Regions from separate parts of the Priestia sp. SRI_019 genome, predicted to be linked through region 2. Evidence: riboswitches for the same ligand, from Rfam matches in the RefSeq annotation. Region 2 holds a riboswitch; each other region holds the start of a gene.

Region 1 (7,654 bases), on a different contig from region 2:
ATTTACAGAAAACAAAAAAGAGAAGAAAAATTCTTCTCTTTTTTTGTCTATCGAATATAGCTTGATCCAAACGTTTTACCTAAAGAATCACTGTATAGGTCACTTGACTTTACAGTCCATTTCCCATCTTCTTTCACCATAAAAATTCGTAGGGGACGACTTCCTTCTTTCGTTTCTAATTCATTTACAATATCTTTGAAATGAGAAGCCGCAAACTCTTCAGAGTGTTCTGTATCGTAATCTTTCGTTTCATCTGTATATGCTCGCTTAAGCTGCGATACGTATGAATACAAGTCTGATAAATTAAGAGTAGTGTACTCCACCTCTACTACTGCTTTATTATTTGCATTCGCAATCACATTTGTTTTTACACTTGCTTTTTCTTTTAAAACATCTTTATACATGTTAAAAAAGTCTTTTTTTGCTTTGTCGGTTAAACTATTAGAAAACGCACCTTTTAATTCTTCGTTAAACGCTTTTTTCTGTTCTTCTATAACAGCTGTTTTATCTGCTGTTACATATTTATCATAGTCTACGTTTTCTTTATTTAAGTAAAGGACTTCTGTATAAGCTTGCAGAGCTTTTTCTGGGTCTTGCAGCTTATTATAGCTTTTCGCGTATTTCTTTGTATCCAGTGTTAATGTCACTTCGTCAATTTCTTCATCATAATCAGATGATTTTGGCTGAAGCCCAATTTTGTACTTGTTATCTTTTTTGACTTCAAAGACAAACGTTAAATTTTTTTGCTTTCCAGCACCAATTTTGTCAGATGCACTGCTTTCTAGTCCGAGCTCACGACTGTTCACTCCCGTTTTTGGAGACAGCTGTTCATCTCCTTCGTACAAATAAACACCGTCATAATCCGATAAAGATATACTGTTTTTGGAGACATTTTTCACTTTTAAATCAACTTTCAACAGCCCTTTTTCTTCACTTGTATCTCCTTCATCACTATCTACTAAAATGTAAGAAGCGCTGTCAATAGATACTTCAATCGCCTTATTTTTAGCCGAAGTGGACCCTCCCGTTTCCTTAGAACTGTTGCAAGCCGCTAATACTAGCATAAGTACAAAAGCTAAAGCCAAAACATTCATTTTTTTCACAGCTGCCTAATCCCCTTTATTTTGTTTTTTTAGAACTTTATCCCAAATAAAGGTTCCCTCTGTATAAATACTTAAACCTTAAAATCTATATTTTTTACAATATTTTGATAAAAACTAAGTCTAAACTCTCCACTCACCTAAATAAAAAAACACGAGCACGGGCTCGTATTTTTTTATTTAGATTTAAAATTTTCTTGATTGATTTGTTCAGCTTCTTTCATATATCGGTTAGCTTTGCCACTTTTAATTCCCCAGTAATAAAAAGCTAATGATACGCAAGCAATCACTAGCATATCCCATCCGAAAGGCAAAATATTTTTGCCTCCGAATTTTTCGCTTCCTATGTAGGAAATAAAAATCATGCACGCTAAATAGATAAGCATCCAAGCCCCGGTTAAAAATTCTTTTTTAAAGCCCACCCATTTATTTTTCGCTTGGTAATAAAAATAAACAGGCAGGCCAATTGCCATAATAAAGATCACTTCACCTGTAAGTGGCCACCTTGCCCAGTAAAGCGTCAAGGAAGCAAAAACGAAGCCGCATGGCGCAATAACTGATGCCCCTTTTAAATAAAATGGACGGTAAAAGTGTGAAGCCGTTTTTCTTAATGTTATAAGCGCTACAGGACCCATAATATAAGAGATAAGCGTCGCTACTGAGATCACTTCTGCTAAGACACCCCATCCTCTAAATAAAAAGAGAAACAAAAAGCAAGCTGCTAAATTTAGCCACATAGCTGAGCGCGGGACATTGTAAAGTGGATGAAGAGTACCAAATATCTTTGGCAAATATCCATTTTGCTGCATCCCGTATAACATTCTAGAAGTAGTTGCCGTATATGTAGCACCTGTGCCGGAAGGAGAAACAAATGCGTCTGCGTATAACACAATTGTTAGCCAGTTAATTCCAAGCGCAATCGCTAAATCAGCAAAAGGAGAATTAAAATTCAAATGATTCCATCCATCAGCAATTGATGACGGACTTACTGCTCCGATAAAAACAATTTGCAATATAATGTATACAATTCCTGCAATAAAAATTGAACCAATTACAGCTACCGGAATCGATTTATTAGGTGATTTTGCTTCTCCTGCCATATTTACAGGACTTTGAAACCCATTAAATGCAAACACAATACCTGATGTTGCCACTGCCGTTAAAACACTGGCCCACCCATAAGGGGCAACCCCATGCTCACTTGAAAAGTTTCCACTATGAAAACCAGCAAAAAATAAAGCCCCTGCCGTTAAACCAGGAATAATTAATTTAACAATCGTAATAAATGAGTTTGCTTTAGCAAAGAGATTTACCGTCCAATAGTTCATAAAAAAGTAAACGAATAATAACAAAGACGCAACTGCCAACCCCTTGGACGTCAAAATTCCATTATCTACTAATTCGTGAGTCCAGCGAGCCCATTTCCACGGCCAAGTACTCATATATTGCACAGATGCAATAGCCTCCACTGTTATCGTTGAAGCGATTGAAATCCAGTTAGCCCAAGCAGCCAAAAAACCAATAAATGATCCGTGTGAATACTGAGGATATTTAACCATCCCCCCTGCTTGTGGAAACATCGCGCCCAGTTCAGCATATGATAGAGCAATGGTCAAAATAACCACCATTCCAATAACCCATGAAAAAATAGCCGCGGGTCCCGCAATTTGAGCTGCTTTCCATGCTCCAAACAGCCACCCTGAACCGATAATCGAACCTATGCCTGTCATGGTTAAAGCAAATGTTCCCATCTTCCTTTGCATATTGCTCATCCAAATCTACTCCTCTTCCCTAGGAAAATAAAAAAACACTTGCGAAAATTTCTCAAGTGTTTGCCCAGGCGCGCGGCTTATACGCTATATGCTCCCCCATGGTCATCCATGTTGCGCCAGTCACATATAGGAATATATTTTTTATCAGTATATAACATTCATTTCTATTACTCAATACACAAAAATGTTTACATTACTTTTATAAAGATAATAAATTATTCGTAAAATTCCGAATAAAACTTCTAAAAACCTCTTTTTAATTACAAAAATAACTAAAATCCTATCTTTTCTTGTTGTTTGATTCTTTTACTCCACGAGTAGATTACCTTCTAAAGATTATACTAATATATAGTATTCATTTACATAATAAGAATTAGCAGCTATATATCCATAGAATTCTTGCACTAGACCCTTTACTTATATACAATATGAAGAAAAGATACTAAAGTGAACTGTCCACCACTTAGCTACGCTTGAAGTGGGAGACTTCTTTTAGGAAAACGTTAAAACCTACATATCATGCACTTCGCAACAAATGAAGTACTTCGAGCAAACTTCTCTGTTTACGCAAGCAAAAAACAGGGAAAATTACGAAAAAAGATTGTTAGAGGGATGCTTATGAATTATGCAAATGTAAAAGTTCTTTATTTTGATGACGACGGAACCATTCCAAATCACCCTCGTCTTCCAGTTTTATTGTATGAACACGTATTTATTAGTAAGAAAGAGAAAGTGGAGAGCATTTTTAATTCTCACAACTGGAAAAACAGCTGGGTAGGTGGCATACATGATTTTCACCATTACCACAGCAATTCCCATGAAGCACTAGGCGTAATTAGCGGATCTGCACGTTTAAAACTAGGTGGACATATGGGGGAAAATATCGTGGTGCACGCTGGCGATGTGCTCGTACTTCCTGCAGGAACAGGGCATATGCGTCTGCAGTCAACTGCTGATTTTAAAGTGGTTGGAGCTTATCCAGAGGGCATGGATTACAATTTACGAACAGGAAAACAAACTGATCGCCCTCACGTATTTGATGAAATTGCACAAGTACCTATTCCTACAACAGATCCTGTTTATGGCGACAAAGGACCATTGACAGAGTGGTGGAACTAGACAAGCACTTATTGTCTAGTTTTTTTATTTGCTCTGTTTTATTCTTTCCATGAATCTCTATTTGAACATACAAATTCTTTTCTTATGATGCAATAGCAATATACTTTATCTCAGCGAAATAACAAAAACTTCCCGGTCAAAACTAAATTTCTTCTTTTTCGTGCTTTTTTTGCTTCAAGAGCAGCTTCGCTTAGATTATTCCCCTTTTTTTCTTTCATAATCATTTCAAATATACTCTCATCACAAGCTCTTTTTTGTTTTTCTAAAAAAATTTTCATAGATTATAACGAAATTTTCAAAAAACTTATTGCTTTACCATGTCAGACTTGCTATCATAGTGAACATTGTTAGATAAATTTTTAATAGGAGGAGTAAAATTGAACAGAAAATTCATAATTTTTATTTTATTCATCATTCCATTTATTGCTCAATTCGCTGTTTTACCTTTTGTAAATAACATTCATCCAATTATTTTTGGATTACCTCTTTTGCATTTATGGTTATTTTTATGGGTCTTCTTAACGCCTGTGTGTACATTTATTATTTATCGTTTACAAAAATCTTGGGGGGACATTGAATAATGCAAGGAAATTTAACGGCACTTTTAATCACATCAGCAATTGTTCTTGTTGTTATCGCGATTGGCTTTATAGCAGGACGTGACAAATCATCTAGAAGCTCAGTTGAAGAGTGGGCTGTAGGTGGAAGACGTTTTGGAAGCCTGCTCGTCTGGCTTTTAGTAGGAGCAGATTTATATACTGCTTATACATTCCTAGGTCTTACAAGTACAGCTTATCAGGGAGGAAGCATCGCATTTTTTGCCATCCCTTACTCTGTTTTAGCCTTTTTAATTTCATACTTTTTTCTTCCAAAGCTTTGGACTGTTGCTAAAAAGCACAAACTTACTACGCTTGCTGATTATGCCAGAGAACGTTTTAGCAGTAAATTTCTCTCCTCTTTAATTGCTATAGTAGGTGTATTGATGCTCATTCCATATATTGATCTTCAGCTTAGCGGTATTCAAGATACCCTTCGCGTTGCAGGAACTGGCTACATTAACGTAAAAGCAGTCGTTATTCTTTCATTCTTTCTTGTGGCTCTTTATACCTTTTTCAGCGGAATTAAAGGTCCCACATATACGGCAATTATTAAAGATATTTTAGTATGGGCCATTATGTTATTTATGGTTGTTTCTCTGCCAATTATGCATTTTGGAAGCTGGGGCAACATGATCGACAATGTTGCAAAGGATGCACCTCAGCTATTAACGATCCCAACACAAGGACCTAAAGGCATTCCATGGTTTATTACAGCATCACTCGTATCTGCTTTAGCTTTATTCATGTGGGCTCACGCTGCTACAGGTGTTTTCACTGCTAAAAGTGCAGATTCGCTTCGTAAAAATGCTGTCTTCTTACCTCTTTACAATATTGTTTTAATTCTAGTCATCTTCTTAGGGTTTATTGCTTATCAAGTATTACCTCAAGATACAACGGATCCTAGATTAGCATTATTAACCTTGATTCAATATTCATATGGCGGCATTGGCCAAGGCTTAGCTTATGCAACGATTGCTCTTGCTTCATTAATTCCATGTTCTATCATGGCTATCGGAGCGTCTAACTTATTTGCAAATAATATATTCAGAGATTTAATTAATCCAAATGTACAGGGTAAAACATTAACAATGGTTACTCGTTCTATGGTTTTCGTTGTTATTGGACTGGCACTTTTATTCGGTTTATTATTCCCTCAAGCGCTTGTTTCCCTACAGTTACTAGGGGTATCTGGTATGGTACAAATCTTCCCGGCTATCGTTATCAGCCTGTTCTGGAGAAATCAATCGAAAGAAAGTACGATTGCTGGATTAGTAGTAGGGCTAGTTGTAACGTTTACCGTCCATGCCACAGGAAATTCATTTGGTCTTTATGAAGGATTCTGGGGATTATTATCTAACTTACTCGTAGTTGTTATTTTAAATCCAATCTTTTCGGCCAAAACAAAAGCAGCAACTAACGGCGTGAAAGAAACACTGTTTTCTAAAGGCACTACGCAAACTGAATTAAAGAAAAACGCATAAAAAAGTTCAGCCAATTGGCTGAACTTTTTTTAGATAATATTCTCTTTTTCAGAAGGGGGTGGAGTAGATTCTCTTTCCCAACATTCAATATTTTGATTGTTTTCTAACGCATCTCTATAAAAGACTGGATTTTTTCCTTCCTTTTTCTGCTGAGTATAGTCATGCAAGGCGGAAAATGCCACTTTCGATAATAGAAAAATAGCAATCAAGTTCACGACTACCATCATCCCCATAAATAAGTCTGCCAAATTCCATACAAGCTGAAGCTGAGCAATCGATCCAAAAATAACCATCGCTAAAACACCTACACGATAAGACCAAAGCCACATCTTATTTGAATTTAAAAACTCAATATTCGTTTCTCCATAATAATAATTGCCAATTAACGTACTAAAAGCAAATAGAAATACCATGATAGCTAAAAACCCTGATGCCCAAGAGCCAATATGGGTACTAAGAGAAGCCTGCGTTAGTTCAATGCCGCTTAGTCCCTGCTTATAGGCGGGGGATAAGAGAACGATAAATGCTGTGCTTGTACAAATCACGAGTGTATCCGTCAAGACACCAAATGCTTGGATAAGACCTTGTTTAACTGGATGACTCGTCACTGCAGTTGCCGCCGCGTTGGGAGCACTTCCCATACCTGCTTCATTGGAAAACAGTCCGCGCTTTACTCCATTGATTAACGTTGCACCAATTGATCCCCCAAGCGCCTGTTCAAATCCAAATGCATTTTTCACAATTAGAGATAGAACCGCAGGCATTTGATCAATATTTTTAAAGATAATGAACAGAGCCATTCCAATGTATAAAACGGCTAATACGACCACGATGTATTCCGATATCTTGGCGATGCGTTTGATTCCGCCAAAAATAATTACCGCAAATATAACTGTCATAATAATCCCAACCAACAAGCGGCTCGTTCCAAAAGAGTTCTCAAATGCTAGCGTAATCGTATTAGACTGCACAGCGTTAAACACCAGGCCGAATGATAGTGTAATGAGTACAGCAAATAGCCCGCCCATCCACCTTTTATTTAACCCTTTTTCCATATAATAAGCGGGTCCTCCTCGAAACCCGTTTGATCCTTTTACTTTATAAATTTGAGCGAGTGTACTTTCTACAAAACTTGATACTGAACCGATAATGGCAATAATCCACATCCAAAATACAGCACCCGGGCCACCAAGTGCAATAGCAATCGCTATCCCTGTAATATTTCCCGTTCCTACTCGAGCTGCCATGCTTATGCAAAAAGCTTGAAACGGGGAGACTCCTCCACCTTTAGCCGCTCGTCCTTCTTTCAAAACAAGTACCATTTCTTTCAACATGCGAAACTGCAAAAAACGAGAGCGAATCGTAAAATAAATACCAATTGATACAAGTAAAATAATTAATAAATTCGACCAAAAAAAATCATTGATGACGCTAATCACACTTTCGATTGCTTGTTGCATGCCTATCACCTCATTAAAAATTTGGTAGAACAAATGCAAAACATGAAAGTTTTTTCTCTTGGTGTTTATATTATTGAAGCCAATGAAGAGTACGTAAATAGACTAAAAAATACTCAAATCCCA
Region 2 (7,654 bases):
GTGTAGCCAGCTACATGTGCCAAGTGTGGAGAAGGCTTGAATTAAAGCTTACGAATTGGCCTTCTACGTGGATTGTCAGTATACTAAGTATGGCTATTTACCTTAATTTTTTCACGCATCATTTTATTTACGACTTCCGCTGGTTTTTAAAACTTTTTACTTTACTTATTTTTTATCGAGCTTTTGTGTATTTTACGGTTAACAAACGTACATATCGCATGCCTTTAGTATTGTCTTTTGTACTGATAGGCTTTTTCATTTGGATCGCTGAAAATATCGCAACATTTTTCGGAGCATGGCAGTATCCAGATCAACAGCAGCAGTGGACAATGGTTCATATAAGTAAAATTAGCTCTTGGCTTCTTCTTGTGATTGTTAGTTTCTTGATTGTTGCTTTACTAAAGCATTTAAAAGAAAATCAGAGCCAATTTAAACAAAGGAAGAAATCAAAAGAAACAAACGAAATATATGAAAGATAGAAACATAACTATGTACACGCTGTTAATATAAGGTACAGAAGCTTTGGAGGCTTATATGCAGGAATATATTTTTTATTTTCCCTATTTTAAATCAGCGGGGAAGACCGTAGCAGTTACAAATGAAAATGGAGAAAATGTCGGACAGCTTAAGAGAATGCATAAAAATATGTGGACTAAAAGTATTGATTTTTTAACTCGTGATGGACTTCCAGTTTTAGATTCTATTTCTTGGTTTCCTATCTTTTCCTGCGGCTTAAAGGTACATTTACAAGTTCAATGGGAAGGAAGAACGGTGTTTATTGATCACATAAAAAAACACCGGTGGGTGATAAAAGAAAGTGGAAAAACAGTGGGGTATCTATTAGGGAAAGGAATAATCAAAAACGAAGGAGCACAAGAAATTAGATGGGGAAATAACGTCTACATGTTAAACAGTCATGAAGCCGTAGAGGAAGCGTGTATTTTTAATGGAAAAAGAGAAAAAGTCGCAGAATTTAAATCAGAGCTTTTTCATTTTAAAGAAGGCAAACACTCAATAAGAGTAACAGAAGAACTGCCCGTACCCATTTTTATCGCTTCTTACTATATAACTAATTTTATTATGCCATACATATAATCAGGCGCAGAATGATTCTGCGCCTGATTTTTATATCATAATTTTACAAATATCATTTGTGAATTCAACTGGATCACTAATAGATAAGCCTTCAATTAAAAGAGCTTGGTTATATAATAAATTTGTATAAAGGTCTAATTTCCCTTTATCATTTTCAAATGCATCTTTTAAAGAAGCGAATACATCATGATTTACGTTAATTTCTAACACTTTTTCTGCTTTTACATGCTGGTTATCAGGCATAGCACTTAAAATTTTCTCCATTTCAATCGTTACTTCACCATCAGCTGATAAGCAAACGGGGTGTGTTTTTAAACGTTTAGACGCGCGCACATCTCCTACTTTTCCCGCCAAAGCTTTTTTCATATAGTCAAATAGCTCTTTATTTTCTCTTTCCTCAGACTCATTGAGCTGTTCTTCTTCTGCTTCAATCCCTAAGTCACTGCTTGAAACAGATTTAAATTCTTTTTCTTCGTACGTCATTAACATTTTAATTGCAAATTCATCGATATCTTCTGTGAAATACAGAATTTCGTACCCTTTATCTGTAACCAATTCTGCTTGAGGAAGCTTTTCAATTCGGTCATACGATTCACCTGATGCATAATAGATATACTTTTGATCCTCAGGCATGCGCGATACATACTCATCTAGTGTTACGAGCTTTTTCTCTGTAGAAGAATAGAATAAAAGCAGGTCTTTTAATACGTCTTTGTTGCTGCCAAAGTCACTGTAAACGCCGTATTTTAGCTGGCGGCCAAATGATTCATAAAACTTCTCGTACTTTTCACGTTCGTTTTTAAGCAAACTTTTTAATTCATTTTTGATTTTCTTGCCGATGTTTTTGGCAATCAGCTGAAGCTGGCGATCTTGCTGTAAAATTTCACGCGAAATATTAAGAGATAAATCTTCAGAATCTACCATACCTTTCACGAAGCTAAAGTAGTCTGGAAGAAGATCTGCGCATTTATTCATAATTAATACGCCGTTTGAATACAGTTCAAGTCCTTTTTCAAATTCTTTTGAGTAGTAATCAAACGGACTATTTTCTGGAATAAATAAAATAGCATTGTAGCGAATCGTTCCATCCACATTAATGTGAAGGTGAGTGAGCGGTTTATCAAACCCGTAGCGCTTTTCTGAATAAAACTGCTCATAGTCTTCTGAAGTCAATTCATTTTTGTTTTTCTTCCAGATCGGTACCATACTGTTGATAACTTGCTCTTCTGTATAATCTTCTAGCTCGTTATCAGAACCTTCTTTAGGACGTTTTTCCGTTATGTCCATTTTAATCGGGTAGCGGATAAAGTCTGAATATTTTTTAATGATCTCTTTTAAACGATACTCTTCTAGATACTCATCATATGTTTCATCTTCTGTATTTTCTTTGATTTTTAAAATGATTTGAGTTCCAACCGTTTCTTTTTCGCAAGGTTCAATTGTATAACCATCAGCACCAGTAGATTCCCATTTATAGGCTTCATTGCTGCCTAACGCTTTACTAATCACCGTTACGACATCTGCCACCATAAACGCTGCGTAAAACCCAACGCCGAATTGGCCAATAATCGTGTGTCCGTCCTTTGTTTCATTTTCATTTTTAAACGCAAGGGAACCGCTTCGCGCAATTGTGCCCAAGCTGCTTTCAAGCTCTTCTTGCGTCATGCCAATCCCAGTATCCGTAATGGTTAAGGTACGGTTAGTTTTATGTGGTGTTACTTTTATGTAATAGCTTTCTTTGTTAAAACGCAAGGAGTCGTCTGTTAAGGCTTTGTAATAAATTTTATCGATTGCATCGCTTGAATTTGATAGAAGTTCTCTCAAAAATACTTCTTTTTGAGAATAGATGGAATTAATCATCATCTCTAATAATCGCTTTGATTCGGCTTTGAATTCTTTTTTTGACATAAGAAGTTCTCCTTTCCAAATAGGGCTTATAAAATAATTAGCACTTGAGTGGATAGAGTGCTAATCACTCTTTTTATTTAACATGTATTAGGATATTTGTCAATATATTAGGAGATTCACTAAAGAGATTTAAAATTAGACTGAAAAAAGCAAACTTTTAAAAAAAGGTTGAACGTTCTGAAAGAGTTTGCTAGAATATACTTAATTTCAAAGACTATATGTGACTGGCGAAACGCGGATAACCGTGAGGAAGCATATAGTGACGTAGCCGTTCGCCTGGGCAGAGGTAAGGGATTAATACATATCTCTTACCTCTTTCTGTTTAGGGGGAGAGGATATAGAAGTTATCAGACATGTAGGCTAAAAAACCAGACTTTTAAAAAAATTAAAAATGAAGTTCCTTTATCCAAAGGTAAAAACATGTAAAATTACGATGATAATCAGAGGAGAGTACAAAATGAGCACATTAACATTAGAAAAAGTACAAACAATCAAAACATTAAACAACATTGCACAAAAAGGTCTAAATGTTTTTAATCAAGAAGGTTATCAAATTGACAACGACAGCGAAAATCCAGATGCGATTGTCGTGCGTAGCTTTAACATGCACAGCATGGCATTTGACCAAAATTTAAAAGCTATTGCACGAGCTGGAGCAGGAGTTAATAATATACCGGTGGACGCTTGCACGGAGCAAGGTATCGTTGTATTTAATACGCCAGGAGCTAATGCAAACGCAGTAAAAGAAATGGTTTTAACTACAATTATGGCTTCTTCTCGTAACTTATTTGCTGGAGTTGAATGGACAAAAGGATTAGACGGCCAAGGTGATCAAATTCCTAAGTTAGTTGAAGCAGGTAAAAAACAGTTTGTTGGAAAAGAAATCAAAGGTAAAACATTAGGCGTTATTGGTTTAGGTGCAATTGGTGCTCTTGTAGCAAACGACGCGCTTGATTTAGATATGGACGTAATTGGTTTTGATCCATTCATTTCTGTTAATACAGCTTGGAATTTGTCTCGCAACGTACAGCGTGCAATGTCTCTAGAAGAACTATTTGCAGCATCTGACTATATTACGGTTCACGTTCCATTAACGGACGACACAAAAGGTGTTTTCAATAAAGAAACGTTTAGCATCATGAAACCTGATGTTCATATTTTGAACTTCTCACGCGGTGAGCTTGTAAACGAAGAAGATATGAAAGCTGCTCTTGAAAGTGGAAAAGTTGGACGATACATTACAGATTTCCCAAATCAAAATGTCTTGAACATGAAAAATGTTGTACCAATTCCTCATTTAGGGGCATCAACTCAAGAATCAGAAGAAAACTGTGCGGTAATGGCAGCACGTCAAGTGAAAAATTTCTTAGAAACTGGAAACGTTAAAAACTCAGTGAACTTCCCGAATGCATCTCTTCCTTACACTGGGAAAAAACGCGTAGCTGCTTTCCATCACAACGTTCCGAATATGGTAGGACAACTTACGCAAGTATTCTCAAACTACAATTTAAACATCGCAGATATGGTGAACAGAAGCCGCGGTGAATATGCGTATACAATGATCGATATTGACAATCAAGTAAGTGACGAGATTGTGCCTGAGCTAGAAGAAAAAATTGGTCAAATTGAAGGAATTATTACAAGTCGTATTATCTAATTCGGTTACCCTCATATTTTAGTGTTGCAGCCCTAACTTAGAAAAGTTAGGGCTGTTTTTACATAGTGTTTATCTTCATATCATTTCCTTCATTCCCATAGCATATAGAAATACCTTTAAAGAGGTGAGCGTTTTGTCAGGAGAACTGATAGGAATTTTGATAGGGTCACTCATCGCGCTGGCAGGAACATTCATTACGTCTGTCGTAGCCGTAGTGATGTCGAAAGAGCAATACAAGCAAGAGCTTCGGAAAGCATTTATCCAAAAGAAAGTTGATGCTTATACCCATGTGTGTCAAGTTATTCTAGCAATAAAAAATGATTTACTGACAATAACCGTTTCTTCAGCCGGCTTAAACTGGACGGCTCAATCTATTAACAAACTAGCAGATGTGTGTATTACGGAAGGGCTATGGATTGATGAAGAAGACAGCAAAAAGCTGGAGGTCCTGCAGAAGCAGCTTTCAAAGTTTGTATTGGATGAAATAGAACTGTCTAGACATGATATTCTCACAGCCTGTTATGAAATTGTTGAATATTGTGAAAAAAAAGTAAGAATTCTTCATTTTATGACTACAAAAGAATAGGTGATTACTACTTTAAGAAGTGATAGTAGAAGTATTAAAAAAGCATTGGAATATAAAGTCAAAAAACAATCCGTTTATACACCAGCAGTCGACGAGGGCATTAAGCGATAGGAAAAGATAGGCTCAGTACCGGGTCTATCTTTTTGCGTTTATATAAAGATTAAATATATTATGCACGTGTCCAAGCATTTATAGAAAAACCTCATAAAATATAGTACAGAAAGGAGATGATTGTATGTCGAATTACGAGTCGAGCAAACCTTATATTAAAGCTGTTAATATACCTAATCCTTTATATCAATCTTTAAAAGGAGACTATTTTGTTGGACAAACTGAGCCTATTCGTTTTGGTGGAAATAGAAATGCTTGGGGCGGGTTAGTTAACCCTTCTGGCTCCGGAGTAGATTTATTTGTGAATGCTTTTACTATCACTAACTATTCCAATGAACCTTTTACTGCTGAAATTTGGTTTAACTCTATCCCGCCTGGAAAAGGAACAACTTCAGACAATGTGAGTCCAGCAAATACTACAATACGTTCAAAGCCAAAAGGGAAAATTAAATTTGCAGAAATGGTAAAAGGCTTTCCTGCTAAAGGGGTAAACGTATTTAACCGTGTTGTTCCGCCGAAAAGTACATTAGTAAGTGATGAAGATGGCAAATTTATCTTTCCAAACAATGGTTCATACGTTATTTTCTTAGTTTCTCCGGGAAACAAAGAAATTGAAGCTGAAATTGCATATGGATGGTTCGAGAAAAAACGTAAGAAGGACTGTTAACTGAATAGGCCTTAACGATTGTATAAGCTATTTAATATTTCATACAGTTCTTAACAAACAGTAAGTGTTTATGAAAAGAACTTTGCAGCAACATACAAAGTTCTTTTTTTATAGCTTGCGTTTTTTCGTTTAATTGTGGATATAACTAAAGAAAAACAAAGCAAGCAAAAGGATAATTCCAACTACACAAGCCATTTGAATGGTATTTAAGGATGTTGATAACTAAGGGATTAAAGCGATAATACATAAAACTAAGCTACCTAGTACAATAGCAAAACGAATAACAAAGACAACTGTTATAGAACGAATGCCACATACAGCTGATATACTAATCACTTCTTTGTAGAATTAAGTAACCTTTTCGTCAAGGGTATAAGCATGCTTAACATCTCACGTTAATGTCTACATTCACATTATCTTAAGTTTCAATTCATACTGGCTTTATATAAATTAATCATACTGAATGTATTAATAAAAGATATGAGGTGGAACAATGTTCAACAAGCTTTTTAAACTATTTACAACAGAAAACGAGATATCTAAAGATAAAGAAGTAGATCTCCACGAAGAGAACGATTTTAACGAAGTTTGTGATGATCATTTCATTATAGATGAGTATTAGAAACCCTATAAAACGCTGCAAAATTTAAAGAATTGATTGAGTATATCTGTATAACCAGTAATTGTACAAGGGTCGTAAAGGTATACTTTTACGGCCGATTAATATTGATGAATTGCTTTTTACATGAAACAATGCGAAAAAAATGGGCATCCTAGAAGCAAAAGGAGGGGATAGAATGAGCAAAGAACCAAACGATGAAACAAGTGAAGGGCTGAATCAGCTTTTTGAAATCATCAATGCAAAAGGCGACGAGGGCGAACTTAGAGAAATTGTCAGCAGGAGCAGTGAAAAAAATAATCATAAAAATCATGAGGATCAATCGTAAAAAGAAAATAAAAAACCTCTTCATGGAAATCATGAAGAGGTCAGATGAAATAGTATTGCAACCATTCCATCCTGCAGAGTTTTAAAGTGTTTTAAACTCTTGATACGACTGGTTTTATGGAACTGATGGGATTCGAACCCACGACCCCTTGTCTGCCAGACAAGTATTCTCCCACTGAACTACAGTCCCGATTATGTAGAGCCTTTATTGCGTGTTGACTCTACTATATTTTAATACGTATGGCGCGCGTTCGCAATAGTTATTTTCAGTGTTTTCTAATTTCTTTATATGAATATTAACTTCTAAAAAAATCATTTACTTCTTGTTTGTACGTATAAAAAAAACTTGGAATTTGGTTTGGTTCCAATCCTTTTGCAGCGTATTTGCTGATGGATTCGTAGTACCATTTCTGCTTTTCGAATCCTCTTTTAAAGCTATTCCAAATCGTATCTCCTTGCTGATCGTAGCTTTCTTTTAAAGACCGTAAATTGTCTAATTTATCTGCTACAATTAAAGATTTCACTTCAAGAGAACCAGTTTTCACGATTTGAATTGTATGCTGTTTACGTTCTTCCCAGCTTTTTGATTTGTCTTCTGTATGAGCTTCAACAATACCCGCTACTTCTAAACCAAATCTTTGTATAATTTCTTCGAGTGTTACACTTGTATCTTCTACAGCATCA
Region 3 (7,654 bases), on a different contig from region 2:
AGAAAATTAAAATCATTATTGTCGAGAAATACTCGAATAAATTATAAATACCTCCTAAAAGGCAAATTACGTTAACTACAAATCAAGCTCAATAGAATTCTAGTTATAGTGGATTAAAGGAAAGAGTATTAATTAGTATTACTTCAATGCAAAATTTAAGATAAATATTGACATCAAGGGTTGGGATAACATGCTACTACAAGAGAAAAAATTATACAGAATTGAATTTATAAAGCCTTGTCGGATATATGAGAGTAATTCACTAATGAGATTTAGAAACTCTAGTATTTTAGATATAAACAATCTAAAATCAGATCAATATGGAATTATTCCTAAAGGGGTTAAAGGATGGGTCTTAAAAAAGTGGGGTAAATTGTATTTCTCTCCTGATGACTATCAGGAAGACTTAAAATTCTTTACACCCTCCGAACAACCTCATATTCTTATCTCCTTAAAAAGAATAGAAAACCATTATAAAAGGATAATCTCATAGATAAATTTTGTTAATAACTAATAGAAAGAAAAGGAGCATCAATAAGTAATCAGGTGCTCCTTTTGTGCTGAGAAGAGTGTTTATGTAAACTAGCAATGTATATGGTATACAGTTATTAATCCCGATAAAGGTATAATTAAAGAGTAACACTTTTCTTATAAGGAGGGATGGCTTAATGATTGATAATAGATTATCTAAGATTAAGAATCATGAAGTAGATGCTGCTTTGAGTGAACTTACTGACACAGACATTTTGTTGAATTTCCAACAAGCAATTACGAGCTTATACCCTCATCTAATTCCCATACATGCTCATGCTTATGATGCTTGGGACGATATTGTCATTCCATTATTTTATGAAATGGTTTATAAGACGTTTACTTATAAATACGGTATTGAGATTGAGCCAAATGAAACACACGCTTATATGTTTAGCTTAAGGTGTTATGAAGGTATCCATCATATTGAATGCTTTCCAAAAATGGCATCCTTTAAAGGCATACTGAATAACGATTATTTTGAGGTGAACGATGAGGAACTAAAAGGAAGAAGGCTTGTTTTCAAGTCTTTTGGAGATAGTGTTCACTATTTAACAACTGGTTTGGATACTGAAAGTACTGATGCTGTTAATTTTGAACTAGTTGAGGTAGACGTTATATGTTCTCAATCAAACAGGACCACGGATATTGATGGATGTACTACATTTTTTATTCATAAAGACGATGTAGAATTTATGTTTATTGCTGAGACTTTTAATCAAGATTTATAAAAATAAAGAGGAGCTTTAGCTCCTCTTTTCACTTCCTAGAATGTGGATTATGTTAACAATAATGTCGTATACAATAGGTTTTCAAAGATGCATTTGTATAAATAATGAAAATATGTAACTTTTATGGAATTCATTCGTATATATTATCAGGAGGGGATAATATGAATACATCGAGTATTAATTGGGCAGATATATCTTTCCAAATTTTTTGGTTAATTTTATTAGTTTCTATGGGCTTGTTTGTCTGGAAAGTTATTAATGTTAGAAAACAAAATAAGCGTTTTAATAAAAACTGATAAGATCTTTGTACATAGGAATGTGATTTTAAGAGAATGGTGGTACATCTAGATGGCTTGTTGCAATCATTGTAAACACAAATGGAATGCCAAGAGCGTATGGTTACTGGGTTTTTCTAAGAATGGTAAGAAGTGTCCTAAATGTAATAAAAGACAATTTGTTTCTTTTAAAGGTGCTAGTCCTTTAATAGGACTAGGCTATTTAAGTGGAGTAGTTGCTATACTCTTTATTGTTTTTTTTCCGTTTCTTGTAAAACTAACAGATAAAGAAGAAACAACATGGTAGTAAGTTAAAAATAAAAAACGTATCTTTAAGCCTTTAGAAATAAGTATCTAAAGGCTTTTTATTATTGGTTTCCGATAAGGCACATTATGTTAATTAAACGAAGAGGCTTAGAAAAAATCTGAGTCTTTTTTTATTGTTTGCAAATTAACCATTGACTTAGAGCTAACTCTAAGTTGTAACATCTAAATAAAGGAGGAAATAGAATTGTATAGTATATCTGAAGTTGCTACGAAAACAGGTTTTACAGCTCATACGCTACGTTATTATGAAAAGATTGGGTTATTGTCTTCACCATTAAGAAAAGGTGGAAAAAGAAGATATACGGAAGGTGAAATTCGTCTACTCAAATTTATGAAAATATTAAAACAAACAGGAATGTCTCTAGAGGATATTCAAGAATTTTTAAAGGATGGATGTCTCCTAGAAAATATTGGTTCTTCTGCCATTCAATTAAAAAAAATTCAAACGAGGGCAGATATTTTAAACAAACATTTACTTCTTCTAGAAAAACAAAAACAAGAGATTGAAACAGTTATGAACGTAACAAAAGAGAAATTAGGGACGTATGAAACAATGATTGGAGACTTGAAAAATGAAAAGTAGAATATACCTTATGTTGATAGGTTTCGCTATATTTACAGGTGCTACATTCAACCTGGCTAAGTATGCTGTTCAGTATTTCTCCCCTGCAAGTGCTGCGGCATGGCGATTTGGCATTGCTGCACTCGTTATGGTTCTTATATTAGGATTACAGAAACAAATAAAGTCAAAAACTATTAAGGTTCATTGGAAAATGTATATCTTACTTGGCATCATAGGGATTTTTGGGTTCAATGCTTTTTTCTTTTTAGGAATGCAATATACGTCTCCTTTAAACGGGGCTCTCATCATGGGAACTAACCCTTTGGTAACTGCAATTTTTGCTTATTTTATTTTAAAGAATTCTATTACAAAACAACAGATGGTAGGTATCTCTTTTGCTTTAGTAGGTGTTATTCTTGTCCTTACGCAAGGTTCGTTAGAAATTATTCAAACATTATCCATTTCTAAAGGTGATTTACTTATCTTAGCAGGGAATCTATGTTGGGCTTTATATGGTGTATTAGGAAGAAAATATTTGAATGGTAGTTCTTCGATGGAGACCACTACTTATACAATGATTGTTGGTTCTCTTTGTCTTTTAATCTTAGGAGCTTTTTCACCAAGCCCTCAGCCCTTGTCTCACGTTACGTGGTCAGCTTGGGGAGCTATTCTCTTTATGGCTCTATTTACAAGTGTATTAGGCTATTTGTGGTGGAATAAAGGAATGGCTACGATTGGTGCAAGTAATACGTCTTTATTTTTTAATTTAGTTCCAGTCGTCACCATGATGCTTTCTATTTTAACGGGTGCCCTTATTACATTACCTCAAGTGATAGGTACGTGTTTAGTTATTGTAGGTGTTTTAACAGCTTCTGGCTTTTTACGCTTACGAAAAAAACAAAAGATTTCAGCCTCAGTATAAGAATAAATTGGTAAAGTCTATATAGAAAATATATAGACTTTATTACTACCGGTAATACCTGTTGTGTAAATTAGATTTGTATATGATATATAATTAAAAAAGAAAAATTTGGATAAAGGTATTGTTAAAATTATTTTTATTATGTAAAATTTTCTTATAAAACAGACTATGTGTTACTGGCGTAAACATGGAGGACCATGAGGAAGCACATAGATAACGGCCGTACGCCTGGGCAAAGTATTTGAACATGAGTTCAAATACTTTTTTTATTTAGAAAGGAGATTTTTAAGTGAAAGAAATTTGTTTACGATATGGGATGAATCCAAATCAAAGTAAAGCTAACGTTCAGAATGCTGAGAACACGCCTATTAAAATCTTAAATGGAGAGGCGAGTTATATTAACTTCCTAGATGCATTAAATGCTTTTCAACTGGTCCGAGAGCTTCGACAGGCGACTGGTCAACCTGCAGCTGCATCTTTTAAACACGTAAGTCCAGCAGGTGCAGCTGTGTACTCTCCACTAAATGAGACACTTACTGGATCCTATTTTGTTGAAGGCCTAGGCCTGTCTCCTTTAGCGATTGCTTATGCAAGAGCGCGTGGGACAGATAGGATGTCATCGTTTGGAGATTGTGCTGCTTTTAGTGATGAAGTGGATATAACTGTAGCTACTCTCCTCAAAACAGAGGTTTCTGATATGATTGTTGCACCAAGCTACACTCAAGAAGCATTAGAGGCTTTGAAACAGAAAAAGAAAGGAAAATATCTAATTTTAGAGATTGATTCAAACTATGTGCCTGACCCAATTGAAAAAAGAATGGTATTTGGAATTACTCTAGAACAACAAAGAAATGATGTACAGATTGGGAAAGAAGTTTTTAATCGTATTGTTACTACTCAATGTAATATTCCTAAAAATGCAAAGAGAGATCTTCTTGTTGCTCTTATTACATTAAAATATACACAATCAAACTCCATTTGTTTCGCATTAGATGGCCAAACAATTGGAATTGGTGCTGGACAGCAGTCCCGTATTCATTGTACGAGGTTGGCTGCTGAAAAAGCTGATAAATGGTGGCTAAGACAACATCCAAGGGCCCTTAACATGAAGTTCAGAGAAGGCATTTCTCGTGTAGAAGTGAATAATGCAATTGATGGATGGCTTAATGATGATATTACTGAGGTAGAAAATGAGCACTGGAAACAATGTTTTGAGGAGGTCCCTGCTAGGCTAAGTAAGAGTGAAAAACGAGAATGGCTAAAAAGGTTAAAAGGCGTTTCCTATGCATCCGACGCTTTTTTACCTTTCCGTGATAATATCGATCGTGCGGCTCAAAGTGGCGTTAAATATGTGGTTCAAACAGGTAATTCTTTACGAGATGAACAAGTTACACAGGCAGCAAATGAATACGGGATGATCATGGCACATTCAGGTATACGTGTATTCCATCATTGAGCTATGAATTAAATATAATTAGTCCAAAAGAGCCAAGACTTATAAAGGGACTGGCTCTTTTAAACTGTTTTCGATACATATGATTATGGTAACTACCTTTTATATCATATACATATAATTATCTTTCTTATGAAACGAGGTTATTATGAGTGTCTTTAATTTAATTCAGCTAATTTTTTCAAACGTTCTTTGTCTCTAATAATGTAGCCTCGTGACTGCTTTTCAATAGTATTTGATTTACATAGTTGGGCTAGTACATGGAGTAGATGGCGATATGATACACCCAGGTATTCGCATACTTCAGTATGTTTTTCTTTATAAAAGTTATCATCAGCCGACAACATTATAAAAGCAGCAAGACGGTTCTCAAGTGGATAGGCCTGATTTTGTGTATACTTTGCTGAAATTCTAGTTGCTTTCTCGCTTAAAAAACTGCATAAATATCTGAGAAATATAACATCTGTTAAGAGCTTATTTTTACAGGTATCAATAGGAATAGCCAAACAAATGGTTTTTGTGATAGTTTGTATGGCTTTAGCATATCGTTGTGAATTTAATAGTTCCACTTCCCCCATAAATGTTGGAGCTTGTAAAAAATTAATCAAGGACACTTTCCCATTTTCGTGTGTAACATAGAGTTTTGCCTTACCTTCAACAAGATAATAAATATATTGAGGATAGGATCCTTCCTTATAAATAAATTCACCACGTTCAAATTCGCAGACCTGAATAAATGGAGTAATTGGAAAGGAAAAAAGTGATTGAATAGAGTATTTCTCGACATAGTAACTTTGCATAGGGTCGTTTAAAAATTTCATTTTTTCTCCTACTATTATAAAAATATGAGATATCTCACATTATTTTATGTTTTTACATGCTATGATGCAATCAAAGTTGATAGATCAATAGGGAGATGTTTCATAAAGATGATCAAACAAGATGAATATTGGAATGAAGTAGCTAATAAAAAAGAATTTACTACGCCTTTTCAACCTGAATTATTCCTAACACATGTTAATCACAATGCTGTCATATTAGATTATGGTTGTGGGTATGGACGGACTTTATTGGAATTAAGAAGCTACGATTATAACAATTTACATGGTGTAGACTTTTCAGAAGAAATGATTAAAAGAGCTAAGTTTCATAACTCAGAAATCGATTTTCAAGTTATTCAAAGTGGGAAGCTTCCTTTTCCTAATGATTCTTTGGATGCTGTCTTACTTTTTGCAGTTTTAACATGTGTTCATAAAAATGAGGAACAAAACGCTATTTTAAATGAGATTAAACGGGTACTAAAGCCAGGAGGTATTATTTACATCAACGATTTTCTACTAAATAGCGATGAAAGAAATAAATTACGTTATGAAAAGGGACTCACTAAGTATCATACATATGGGGTTTTTGAGTTACCAGATGGGGCTATTTTACGTCATCATAGCGAAGAACGCGTGAAAGAATGGATAGATCAATTTGAAACCTTAGCATATAAGAAATTAGAATATACAACTATGAATAGAAATCGTTCAAATGGTTTAGTGTATATGGGGAAATTAAATTGAATTTATTACAAAGAAAATATAAAGGGAGAATTGTAATGGTAGAGAAATTAGAGCTAGAAAAGATTAATCTTCAAGAAATTACAAAAGATATTAAAGATCAACACGTGAATTTTCCTGTATCGAATATTAATAATCACTGCCTTCGTATAGCTGTATTTTCAGGCGAATACAAATGGCACTATCATTCTAATTCGGATGAGCTTTTTATGGTTTTAGAGGGAGAACTTTTAATTGATTTTAAAGGTAAGGATACTGCTGTTTTAAAACCTAATGATACGTTACTTATACCAGCTGGAACCGTACATAGAACCAGAGCGAAGCAAAGAACAGTAAACCTTTGTTTTGAAGATATAAATGCTGATACGATAATTATTGATGAGTAAATAAAATAACATAACCACTGTAAAAGCCATTTAAGATAGGTCTTAAATGGCTTTTACGTATATACAGATAAATCCCGATAAAAACATTATGGTAACTACATTTATATACTATGTACATTTCAAAGAAAGCTAGATTTTGCAGGATCAAGCTATATAATATGAGATTTTAATTTGATATAATATTATTTTGAATTTTTTACCACAAAACTCAATAGGGGGATACAATTAAATGAGTGAAAAAACAGCTTTGTTGCTTATCGATGTTCAAAACATCATGTTTTCTTATGAAGGTGGATCTTTATGTAATGAACAACAAGTACTTAAAAATATTACTTCTCTAAGGGAAAAAGCACACAAATCTAATGTGCCAATTATCTATATACAGCATACAGACCCCAGTTCGGATAGTATGCTTAGTGAAGGAAAAGTCACATGGGAAATCCATCAGGATGTCGGCCCCATACCAACGGATATAGTTATTCAAAAATCTTCTTGGGACGCATTTTATCAAACAACTTTATACAAAAAACTTCAGGAACTTGAAATCGGAAAATTAGTCATTGCAGGTATGCAAACTGAATTTTGTTTGGATACTACTTGTAGGAGAGCATATAGCTTAGGGTATAAAGAGAATATCTTAGTAAAAGATGCCCATAGCACATTTGATACGGCTGTGCTTTCAGCTTCTAAAATAGTAGAACATCATAATAATATGCTAGGTGGCAGATTCGTTACATTAAAAGAAGTAAACGAAATTATATTTTAAGCTAACAAAAAAACAGGATTAGATAGTGTCTAATCCTGTTTTTTTGTTAGCTTTGTGCTTTTGTGATATATGTTTTAACTGAAGGAGGTTGATATGTATTGAATTGATCTAATAAACCTTGTGGTTCTGTATCTACAAG

What was found. A riboswitch is a leader RNA that binds a small molecule or an ion and turns the genes downstream of it on or off. The one in region 2 is predicted to bind ZMP and ZTP.
Region 1: another riboswitch for ZMP and ZTP. It lies ahead of aimA (glutamate/serine transporter AimA); the one in region 2 lies ahead of AC2YJL_RS12185 (phosphoglycerate dehydrogenase).
Region 3: another riboswitch for ZMP and ZTP. It lies ahead of AC2YJL_RS24465 (phosphoribosylaminoimidazolecarboxamide formyltransferase); the one in region 2 lies ahead of AC2YJL_RS12185 (phosphoglycerate dehydrogenase).

What each region holds. Positions count from the first base shown of each region.
Region 1 covers NZ_JBYCZN010000003.1:191,218-198,871, reverse strand. The annotation lists gene AC2YJL_RS19330 (DUF5105 domain-containing protein) at 48-1,094, opposite strand; gene aimA (glutamate/serine transporter AimA) at 1,277-2,872, opposite strand; ZMP/ZTP riboswitch at 2,928-3,006, opposite strand; gene AC2YJL_RS19320 (cupin domain-containing protein) at 3,392-3,991, shown strand; gene AC2YJL_RS19315 (DUF3311 domain-containing protein) at 4,369-4,572, shown strand; gene AC2YJL_RS19310 (sodium:solute symporter family protein) at 4,572-6,071, shown strand; gene AC2YJL_RS19305 (alanine/glycine:cation symporter family protein) at 6,101-7,531, opposite strand; gene AC2YJL_RS19300 (glutaminase) at 7,634-7,654, opposite strand, start outside.
Region 2 covers NZ_JBYCZN010000002.1:361,391-369,044, reverse strand. The annotation lists gene AC2YJL_RS12200 (DUF817 domain-containing protein) at 1-479, shown strand, start outside; gene AC2YJL_RS12195 (tubby C-terminal domain-like protein) at 535-1,095, shown strand; gene htpG (molecular chaperone HtpG) at 1,126-3,003, opposite strand; ZMP/ZTP riboswitch at 3,214-3,292, shown strand; gene AC2YJL_RS12185 (phosphoglycerate dehydrogenase) at 3,461-4,660, shown strand; gene AC2YJL_RS12180 (hypothetical protein) at 4,794-5,246, shown strand; gene AC2YJL_RS12175 (DUF6143 family protein) at 5,482-6,024, shown strand; gene AC2YJL_RS12170 (hypothetical protein) at 6,518-6,646, shown strand; gene AC2YJL_RS12165 (hypothetical protein) at 6,822-6,971, shown strand; tRNA gene AC2YJL_RS12160 (tRNA-Ala) at 7,089-7,160, opposite strand; gene AC2YJL_RS12155 (HD domain-containing protein) at 7,267-7,654, opposite strand, start outside.
Region 3 covers NZ_JBYCZN010000007.1:32,300-39,953, reverse strand. The annotation lists gene AC2YJL_RS24490 (CPBP family glutamic-type intramembrane protease) at 1-10, shown strand, start outside; gene AC2YJL_RS24485 (hypothetical protein) at 669-1,262, shown strand; gene AC2YJL_RS24480 (hypothetical protein) at 1,424-1,558, shown strand; gene AC2YJL_RS24475 (MerR family transcriptional regulator) at 2,043-2,447, shown strand; gene AC2YJL_RS24470 (DMT family transporter) at 2,437-3,348, shown strand; ZMP/ZTP riboswitch at 3,511-3,589, shown strand; gene AC2YJL_RS24465 (phosphoribosylaminoimidazolecarboxamide formyltransferase) at 3,638-4,804, shown strand; gene yeiL (transcriptional regulator YeiL) at 4,960-5,622, opposite strand; gene AC2YJL_RS24455 (class I SAM-dependent methyltransferase) at 5,731-6,366, shown strand; gene AC2YJL_RS24450 (cupin domain-containing protein) at 6,402-6,749, shown strand; gene AC2YJL_RS24445 (cysteine hydrolase family protein) at 6,979-7,515, shown strand; gene AC2YJL_RS24440 (LOG family protein) at 7,562-7,654, opposite strand, start outside.